Regions from separate parts of the Arthrobacter saudimassiliensis genome, predicted to be linked through region 2. Evidence: predicted binding sites of a transcription regulator. Region 2 holds the regulator's gene; the other holds the start of a gene.
The links. The regulator HspR, encoded in region 2, represses chaperone genes until heat shock. The targets are predictions, from matches to a motif close to AAGTTGAGTCNNNNNGACTCAACTT.

Region 1 (4,827 bases), 120 kb from region 2:
GCGCCCTCCGAGTTGGAGCTGAACAGGGCCGGCTTAACGCCGTTGGCCTTGGCGAAGGCCTTGCGGATCGGCTCCAGCAGGCCGGTGTAGGTGGCGGGGTTGGACCGCCGGGACCCCTTGATGGGCCCCTGGTCCACCAGGACCACGCCGTCGCGTTTCGCCACGGAGCCGTTGATCAGCGAGCTCTTGCCCGATCCGGCCACACCGGTGAGGACGCAGAACACTCCCAGCGGAATGTCGACGTCGATGTCCTTGAGGTTGTGGGCCGAGGCGCCGCGGACCTCGAGCGCACCGGTCGCGGACCGGACCGTGTCCTTGAGCGTGGCCCGGTCATCCAGGTGCCGCCCGGTGAGGGTGCCGCTGCGGCGCAGGCCCTCGACGGTGCCTTCGAAGCAGACCGTGCCGCCGGCGCCGCCGGCGCCCGGGCCGAGGTCCACCACGTGGTCGGCGATCGCGATGGTCTCCGGCTTGTGCTCGACGACGAGCACGGTGTTGCCCTTGTCGCGCAGCTGTTCCAGCAGCCGGTTCATCCGCTGGATGTCGTGCGGGTGCAGGCCGACGGTCGGTTCGTCGAAGACGTAGGTGACGTCGGTCAGCGAGGAGCCCAGGTGCCGGATCATCTTGGTGCGCTGGGCCTCGCCGCCGGAGAGCGTGCCGGCGGGCCGGTCCAGGGACAGGTAGCCGAGGCCGATCTCGGCGAAGGAGTCGAACAGGTGCCGCAGCCCGGCCAGCAGCGGGCCCACCGAGGGCTCGTCCAGGTCCCGAACCCACTGGGCGAGGTCGCTGATCTGCATGGCGCACGCGTCGGCGATGGAGATGCCGCGGATCTTCGAGGAGCGGGCCTCGGGTGAGAGCCGGGTGCCGCCACAGTCCGGGCAGGTGGTGAAGGTGACCGCCCGGTCGACGAAGGCGCGGATGTGCGGCTGCATGGCCTCGCGGTCCTTGGACAGCATGGACTTCTGGATCTTCGGGATCAGGCCCTCATACGTGACGTTGATGCCGTCGGCCTTGACCTTGGTGGGTTCCCGGTAGAGCAGGTCGTGCAGCTCGCGCTTGGTGTAGCGGCCCAGCGGCTTGTCCATGTCGAAGAAGCCGGAGCCGGAGAAGATCCGCCCGTACCAGCCGTCCATGCTGTAGCCGGGCACCAGCAGGGCGCCCCCGCTGAGGGACCTGCCGGCGTCGAACAGGGCGGTGAGGTCGAAGTCGGTGACCGCGCCCATGCCCTCGCACCGGGGGCACATGCCGCCGAGCCGGTTGAACACCGCCTTTTCCGCCTTCGTTTTGCCGCCGCGTTCGACGGTGATGGCCCCGCTGGCCCGCACCGAGGGAACGTTGAAGGAATAGGCGTTGGGCGAACCGATCTGCGGCTGCCCCAGGCGGCTGAACAGGATGCGCAGCATGGCGTTGGCATCCGTGGCGGTGCCCACGGTGGAGCGCGGGTTGGCGCCCATCCGTTCCTGGTCCACCAGGATGGCAGTGGTCAGTCCTTCCAGCCGGTCCACCTCGGGGCGGGCCAGGGCGGGCATGAAGCCCTGCAGGAAGGCGCTGTAGGTCTCATTGATCAGTCGGCGGGATTCGGCGGCGATCGTGTCGAACACCAGCGAGCTCTTTCCGGACCCGGACACGCCGGTGAAGACCGTCAGCGCCCGCTTGGGAATCTCCACGGTGACGTCCTTGAGGTTGTTCACGCGGGCGCCCTGCACCCGGATGACGTCCCGGCCGCGGCCTGCGGCCGGTGCCTGGACCGCAGGCTCCTCCGTTGCCGTGCTGCGCTCCATGGCTTCTCCCCTCTCGGCTGCCGACGGCCGAAATCCTGCCATGGGCAGCAAGCGGGTGTCCATGTCCCTGCGGACAGGTCCTGACCGCTTTAGGGCCCGCGGACGCCGGTCCGCGGGCCCGATGCCCTGTGGGGCTAAGCGTTGGCTGCCTCCATCTTCCGGTTGGAGGATCCGGCAGCGGCGGCGCCGCCGTCGGCCTCCGCCTTCAGCGCCGGCGCCGCGCCGGCGTCGGCGGCCGAACCGGACTGCACCTCGATGCGCCGCGGGCGGGCCTTCTCGCTGACCGGGATCACGACGTTGAGGACGCCGTTGTCATAGTGCGCGGTGATGTTCGCGGTGTCGATTTCCCGGCCCAGGCTGAGCTGGCGCAGGAAGGAGCCTCCCTCCCGTTCCCGGTTCAGCCACTGCACGCCTTCGCCGCCGTGCAGGGTGCGTTCGGCGCGGATGGTCAGCAGCTGGCCGTCGACGTCGATGTCCACGGAGCCGGGGTCCACGCCGGGCAGGTCCACGCTGAGCACGTACCGGTTCTCTTCACGGTAAAGGTCCATGGGCATCCCGCGCAGGGTTTCGCGGCGCATGGCCTGGGCAAAGCGGTCCAGTTCGCGGATGGGATCGAATCGGTCCAAAACAATCAACTCCTTCAACTCGCAGTCGATGAAGCATCGTGCTGATGGGTCTTCGCCGAAGTTGAGTTGGCTTCGCTCAACTTCGTCGGTAGATTAGCACTTGCATCTGGAGAGTGCTAACTCGCCAGTTCCCGTCTTTCATTCGCCCACGCTGTGGAAGGTAGGTCACCGTGTCCGTTCCGATGCCGGCTGCCGGCGGGCAGTCCGCACGCATCCGTTTCGCCGCTGTGCGCGGCTCCCTATCCGTGCTTCGGCGGTTTGCCGGCCCTGCCGGAGTCCGTGCCCTGCGGCAGTGGTGGCACCAGGCCTCCACGGAGGCGCGCGCACGGGCAGCGGCCGGTGCAGCGTCGACGGCCTGGCTCACCGCTGCGGCGCTGGGGCTGTTCTCCGGCGGCGCGTCGTCGCTGCCCCTGGGGCTGGCGCTGATCTACCTCACCGGCATCGCCCTGCTGGTGCTGGTCTGGCTGGCCTTCGGCCGGGTGCGGCAGGCTGCGGAAAGACGCGCCCGCCGCGATGAGGCACAGGCGCTGCGGACCTTCCTGGAAGCGACCTCGGCGGCGCGCGAGGAGTTCCTCTCCGCCCTGGTCCCCGCAGGCGCGACCGGGACGCCCGAGGTGCAGCGGGCGCTGGCGCCGTCCCGGGCGGCATCTGCGGCGGCGCCGCGGACGCAGCTGCTCCCGGTGCCGGCGGCAACGGCACCCGCGGTGACGGCGACGCGCGGCCCGGACACCGGGTCCGGCCCGCGCCCCGGGGCCGTTCTCTCGCCGGTGAAATCAGCGATCCGCAAGAACGCCGTGCGCAAGAGCCGCCCGGCCGGGAGCACCGGGCTCACCCGCGCCGATCTGGACCGGGCGGCCTGACCTGCGGGCCGGCCCCCGCTACCTGCCGCGGCCGGCGATCCGGGCCACGAGCCGCTGCGGGCCGCGGGCGCCGAGGGCGGCCAGCACCTTGTAGCGCCTGGAGGGAATCGAAATCGCCTTGCCGGCGTCGGCGTCGGCGAGCGCTTCGCGGACCACGCGGGGAGCGTCCAGCCACATCCAGTTCGGATACACGGACTTGTCCATCTGCATGCGCTGATGGAACTCGGTGTGCACGAACCCGGGACAGACTGCGGTGACGTTGATGCCGCGGCCCCGGTAGTGGATGTTGGCCCAGCGGCTGAAGCTGATCACCCAGGCCTTGGCGGCGCTGTAGGTGCCGCGCGGCAGGAACCCGGCCACGGAGGCGACATTGAGGATGGTGCCGCCGCCGGCGGCGAGCATGCTGTTGATCGCAGCGTGGGAGAGCTGCAGCGGAGCGGACACCAAGACGTTGAGGTGGTCGACCTCGTCCTGCAGGGGGTTCGCGTGGAAGTCGTTTTTCAGCCCGTAGCCGGCGTTGTTGACCAGGATGCCGATGTCCGGCCGGGCCACGCGGGCGGCGACGGCCGCCACGCCGTCGGCCGTCGCCAGGTCGGCGGCCAGCCATTCCGTGGGCACCTGCCATGTCGCTGCCAGCTCCTCCGCCGTTTCCTTCAGCCGGGCTTCGTTGCGGCCGGTCAGGACCACTGCGTGCCCGCGCTCGGCCAGCTGACGGGCGAACTCACTGCCCAGTCCGGAGGTGGCTCCGGTGACAAGTGCTGTTTTTCTCATGGGTTACACCTTTGCCGGTGCCGGAAGCTTTGGCAACGATCGTTCACGGCGTCCTTGAACCCCGGGCGGGCGGCTCCTAGCGTGTGGATGGTGGACGGGACGCAGCGGTATCGGGACCGGCACGACGCCGGCCGGCAGCTGGCCGCGGCACTGCAGCCCTGGCGGCGAACGCCGGGCCTGCTGGTGCTCGGCCTGCCGCGCGGGGGCGTTCCGGTGGCGGCGGAGGCGGCGTCCGGCCTCGACGCGCCGCTGGACGTGCTCCTGGTCCGCAAGATCGGCCATCCCGCCCAGCCCGAACTCGCCGTGGGAGCACTGGCCGGCGTGGCCGGTGAGCTGGTCCGGGCCGTCAACGACGACGTGTACCGGCGGTGGGAGGCCCGCGACGGCGCTGCCCGCGCCGCGGCGGCGTTCGAAGCCGCAGCCGATGCGGAGGAGCGCGAGCTGCGTCGGCGGCAGGAGCTGTACCGCAGGGGGCGGGGGCCGCTGTCGCTGCAGGACAGGACGGTGCTGCTGGTCGATGACGGCCTGGCCACCGGCGCCAGCATGCGCGCGGCCCTGCTGGCCGCGCGGGCCGCGGGGGCGAAACGGCTGGTCGCCGCCGCTCCTGTAAGCTGCGGCGGCGCGGCGGCCGCCGTCGGCGGGTTGGCCGACGACGTCGTCGTTCCGTACCAGCCGCCGCGCCTTGCGGCGGTGGGAATGGCGTACGGGCAGTTTCCGCAGACCACGGACGCCGAGGTGACCGGGCTGCTCGCCGCCGGCTGAGGCTCCCGCGGGACCGCGATCCGGAAGCCG
Region 2 (4,827 bases):
ACCGTGTTCCTCCTCCTGGGTGCGCCCGGCCTGTTGGCCGCGGCACTGGTGGAGCACCTGCGCACCCGCCGCCGGGGAGGGCCCGCGCATGCCTGAGCTTGACCCCGTCATCCACGCCGAATCCCGGCTGCGCGCCCTGACCATGCTGAACGAGGTCGGGGAGAACAACCGGATCGCCTTCACCAAGCTCCAGAAAATGCTGGACATGACGGCAGGCAACCTCTCCACCCACCTACGGAAACTGGAAAACGCCGGCTACGTCGAGGTCAGCAAGACCATCGAAGGCCGCACCCCGGCCACCTACGCGGGCATCACGCCGGAGGGCCGCGCGGCATACGCCCGGTACCGCAAAAACCTGCAGGACCTGCTGTCCGGCCTCAGCTAAGCCCGCCGTCCCCCGTCCATCGCACCCAGGAGCAGCCGCCCGTGAGCATCAACAAACCAGACCCCGATCCGCCGGAGATCCTCGCCGTCGCCCGCGGCGTCCACAAGTCCTACGGCTCGGTGACGGCGCTCTCCGGCGTCGACTTCGCAATCAGCGCCGGCGAGACCGTGGGCCTGCTGGGCCCCAACGGAGCCGGAAAGTCCACTCTGCTGAGCCTGCTGACCGGACTGCGCCAGCCGGACCGCGGAACGGTGGAGCTCTTCGGGCGGGATCCCAGGACTCCGCAGGCCCGCCGGGCCCTGGGCACCACGCCCCAGGCCACCTCGGTCCCTGCAACCCTGCGGGTGCGCGAGACCGTGGACTTCGTCGCGGCCCACTATCCCGACCCCGTTCCGACGGCGGAGCTGCTGGAGCGGTTCGGCCTCGCCGCGGCCGCCGGAAAGCAATGCGGCGGCCTGTCGGGCGGACAGCAGCGGCGGCTGCTGGTGGCCCTGGCCCTCGTGGGCCGGCCCCGGCTGGTGGTCCTGGACGAACCGACCACCGGACTGGACGTCGAGGCACGGGAGAACCTGTGGGAGCAGCTCGCCGCCTACCGGGCCGGCGGAGGAACCCTGCTGATCACCAGCCACTATCTGGACGAAATCCAGACCCTCGCGGGGCGGGTGGTCGTCGTCAATGACGGCGCGGTCATCGCCGACGGCAACGTGGACGAGATCCGCAGCCGGGTCAGCGTCAGCCGCGTATCCTTCCATACCTCCCTTTCCGCAGAGGCCTTCCGGACCTGGCCCGGCACCGCCGCCGTCAACGTCACGGCGTCCGGCGCCACCACCATCGTCAGCCATGACGCCGACGAAACAGTGCGCATGCTGGTCGGCAGGGGCGCCGACTTCCGCGGCCTGGAGGTCCACGCCGCCAGCCTGGAGGAGGCCTTCGTGGCCCTTACCCATTCCACCTCCGGCCGGGAAACGCCGCCGGCACCGGATGCCGGCACCCCGGCAGGACCCTCAGCGGAAAGGCACGTCGGATGAGCACCTCCCCTGCCCTGCAGAACAACAGCTCGCAGCTGCACCTGGTCCGTGTCCATACCCGGGCGCAGGTCCTGGAGCAGCTGAGGATTCCCGTGGCCGTGCTCTCCTCCACGGTCTTCCCCACCCTGGCGCTGGTGTTCTTTGTGCTGCCGCAGACCGCCGTGACCTCCAACCCGGTCGCCTCGCTGATGTCGATTGCCCAGCTGGCGGTGTTCGGCGTGATGAGCGCCTTCCTGTTCAACTACGGGATCGGAGTCGCGGAGGACCGGGCCAACCCGTGGAGCAGCTACGTGCGCACCCTGCCGGTCGGCGCGCTGCCGCCGACGGTCGCGCGGGCGCTCACCGCCATGATGTTCGCCTTCTTTGCCCTCATCCCCGTGTTGGTGGTGGGTGCCACGACGACGGCGGGCATGGACCTGTACACCGACGGAACCCTGCCCTGGTGGCGGGTGCCCCTGGCCGTGGGGGTCTGGCTGGTCTGCGGGCTGCCGTTCCTGTGCCTTGGCCTGCTGATCGGCTATCTCTGCACCTCAAAGGTGGCGATCGCTCTCACGCAGGTGGTGTTCTTTCCGCTCGCGTTCGCCGGCGGCATGATGCTGCCGCCGGAGATCTTCTCTCCGGGGCTGGACACGTTTTCGCGGTTCCTTCCCTCGCGGGCAGCGCGGGACCTGTCCGTGTCGGCCCTCTCCGGGGAACCGTTTGAACCGGCAGCGCTGGCCTGCTTCCTTGCCTGGACGCTGCTGCTGGGCGCCGGCGCGGTCTGGGCCAACCGGCGGGACCAGGGCCGGCGCTTCCGCTGACCGGCGCACCCGGGGTGCGGGCTCCGCCTCAGAGCGAGGCCGCGTAGCCGTTCGCGTAGTCCCGTGACTGGGGCTTGCCGGCCGGCAGCGCCCGCAGCCGGCTGTGCCGCTGGACCAGCGAGACCAGTCCCAGCGGTTTGAACGCCGCCGAGGCGGGCGGGCGCTGCCCGCGGGCCAGGGGCACGACGTCGCCGCCGAGCCCTGCGGCGAAGATCCTGCCCAGGTCCGGCTGGCGCTGCTGGGCCTGGTCGAGTTCGGCCGACAGCTCCTCCACCTGGGCGCGCAGCCCCCGAACCTCTTTTTCCAGCTCCATGATCCGCTTGATCCCCTCGAGGGAGACGCCCTCCTGGGAGAGCCGCTGGACCTGCCGGAGCATCTCGATGTCGCGCTGCGAGTAGCGGCGGGCGCGGCCCGGTGCCCGCGACGGGCTGACGATGCCCATCCGGTCATACTGCCGGAGGGTCTGCGGGTGCATCTCCGCCAGCTCGGCCGCGACCGAGATGACGAAGATCGGCGCGTTTGCGTCGATGGCCACAGGATCCTCCTTTACGACGTCGGCTGTGGGGTGTGATCAGTGATCATAGGTCAAAGCGCCGGTTCCCGGGCGGAAGCCGGTTCCGGACTCACAGGCGTGCCTTGGCCGCCAGGGAGGCCCGGGGGTTCTCGCCCGTGGTGGCCCGGGCGAAGGCCTCGACGGCATCCTTCGCCTCCTTGCTCAGGTTCTGCGGGACCGCGACGTCCACGGTGACCAGCAGGTCGCCGGTGGCCTTGGCGGTCTTCACTCCGCGCCCCTTCACCCGCAGCGTCCGGCCCGACGGCGTTCCCGCCGGCACGCGCAGCCGCACGGTGTCTCCGCTGAGGGTGGGCACCTCGATGGTCGCGCCGAGCGCGGCCTCGGGGAAGCTCACCGGAACGTGGATGCGGATGTCGTTGCCGTCGCGCTTGAAGAAGTCGTGCGGCGTCACGTGGACGGTGACCATGAGGTCGCCTGCGCCGGCGGGCCCGGGCTGGCCCTTGCCCCGGACGCGGATGGTCTGGCCGTCCCTGACGCCGGCCGGAACACGCACCTCGATGACTTCGCCCGAGGGCTCCCGCAGGCCGATGACCGTGCCGTTGATGGAGCCGGCGAAGGAAATCGTGGTGGTCGCCGTCCGGTCCGCGCCCTTGGTGGGCGGAGCCTGGCCGAAGCCGCCACCGAAGCCTCCGCCGCCGCCGAAGAGGTCGGCGAACTCCGGCGGGATGTTGCTGCCGCCGGTGCTGAAGGTGGTGCGCCGGGAGCCTCCGCGCGGCCCGGCGCCCTGGCCGAACAGGCCGCCGAACAGGTCCTCGAACCCGCCGGCTCCCGCTCCTGCGCCCGGTCCGCCGGCACCGCCGGCGCTGAAGCGGGCGCCGCTGCCCATGGCACGGATGGCGTCGTACTGCTGGCGTTCCTCGGCGTCGGAAAGGACCGAATAGGCCTCGGAGACGTCCTTGAACATGCGTTCCGCGGAGGCGTCGTTCTGGTTCTGGTCCGGGTGGTACTTCCGGGCCAGCTTCCGATATGCCTTTTTGATGTCCGATTCGGAGGCATCCTTGGGGACGCCCAGAATCTTGTAGAAATCCTTGTCGACCCAGTCCTGGCTAGCCAATGGCGTCCCTTTCTCGTTCCAGTCTCCAGTCCGTGCCCGGCGGGGCACGGAAGGCCCGGGGCGCCTGCCGCCCCGGGCCCTGCCGCTACTGCTCCGGTACTGAGACCACAACCTGGGCCGCGCGCAGCACGCGGTCCCCGGCCTTGTAGCCGATCCGCAGGATCTGCGTCACGGTGTCGGACTGCACGTCCGCGCTCTGCTGCTGCATCAGCGCCTCGTGGATGTTCGGATCGAACTCGACTCCGGTCTCGTCGATCCGGGTCAGCCCGAACGTGCCCAGCGCGCTCTCCAGCTTCTTGGCGATCGCGGCGAAGGGCCCCTCCGCCAGGTCGCCGTGCTGCCGGGCGGCCTCGATGTCGTCCAGGGTCGGCAGGAGGGCGTTGATCACGCCGATCACGGCCATCTCCCGGGCGACGTCGCGGTCACGCTCCACCCGCCGGCGGTAGTTCACGTACTCGGCCTGCAGGCGCAGCAGGTCCCCGCGCAGCTCCTCCGCCTCCGGGGAGCCGGCCGCCTGCGGGGCGTCCGGAACCTCGGCGCTGTTCAGGATCTGCTCCGCCTGCGACAGGGCGTCACCGTCAGCCCCCTGGCCCGGTGCGGGGTTCTCCGCACCGGCCGGCTGCGAGGCCGCGTCGTCAGGGGTGCCGCGGGGCTCGTCGGAACCCGGCTCCGGGTTCGCGCCGTTGTCCTGCGCCATGGCTACTTCTTCTCTTCGTCGTCGACGACTTCGGCATCCACGATGTCCTCATCGCCTGCGGACGCGGAATCCGTTCCGGCTCCGGCGCCGCCGGCGGCACCGGCGCCCGGGGCGTCGGCCTGTGCGGAGGCGTAGATCGCTTCGCCGAGCTTGGTCTGCGAGGCCTGCAGCTTGTCGAAGGCGCTCTTGACCTCGTCATCGTTGTCGGTTCCGGCGAGGGCCGTCTTCAGGGCGTCGACGTCGGCCTTGACCTCGGTCTTGACGTCCTCGGGCAGCTTGTCGTCGTTGT

Region 1: a site for HspR is predicted at 2,463-2,487, ahead of AC5RV6_RS03905 (Hsp20/alpha crystallin family protein). Genes of this name have one in related genera too.

What each region holds. Positions count from the first base shown of each region.
Region 1 covers NZ_JBNHFX010000001.1:843,255-848,081, forward strand. Annotated here, with positions in the region: gene AC5RV6_RS03900 (ATP-binding cassette domain-containing protein) at 1-1,778, opposite strand, end outside; gene AC5RV6_RS03905 (Hsp20/alpha crystallin family protein) at 1,913-2,404, opposite strand; gene AC5RV6_RS03910 (hypothetical protein) at 2,575-3,264, shown strand; gene AC5RV6_RS03915 (SDR family NAD(P)-dependent oxidoreductase) at 3,283-4,035, opposite strand; gene AC5RV6_RS03920 (phosphoribosyltransferase) at 4,126-4,797, shown strand.
Region 2 covers NZ_JBNHFX010000001.1:725,754-730,580, forward strand. Annotated here, with positions in the region: gene AC5RV6_RS03310 (hypothetical protein) at 1-96, shown strand, start outside; gene AC5RV6_RS03315 (transcriptional regulator) at 89-385, shown strand; gene AC5RV6_RS03320 (ABC transporter ATP-binding protein) at 427-1,413, shown strand; gene AC5RV6_RS03325 (ABC transporter permease) at 1,410-2,213, shown strand; gene AC5RV6_RS03330 (heat shock protein transcriptional repressor HspR) at 2,242-2,748, opposite strand; gene AC5RV6_RS03335 (DnaJ C-terminal domain-containing protein) at 2,837-3,841, opposite strand; gene AC5RV6_RS03340 (nucleotide exchange factor GrpE) at 3,927-4,538, opposite strand; gene dnaK (molecular chaperone DnaK) at 4,541-4,827, opposite strand, start outside.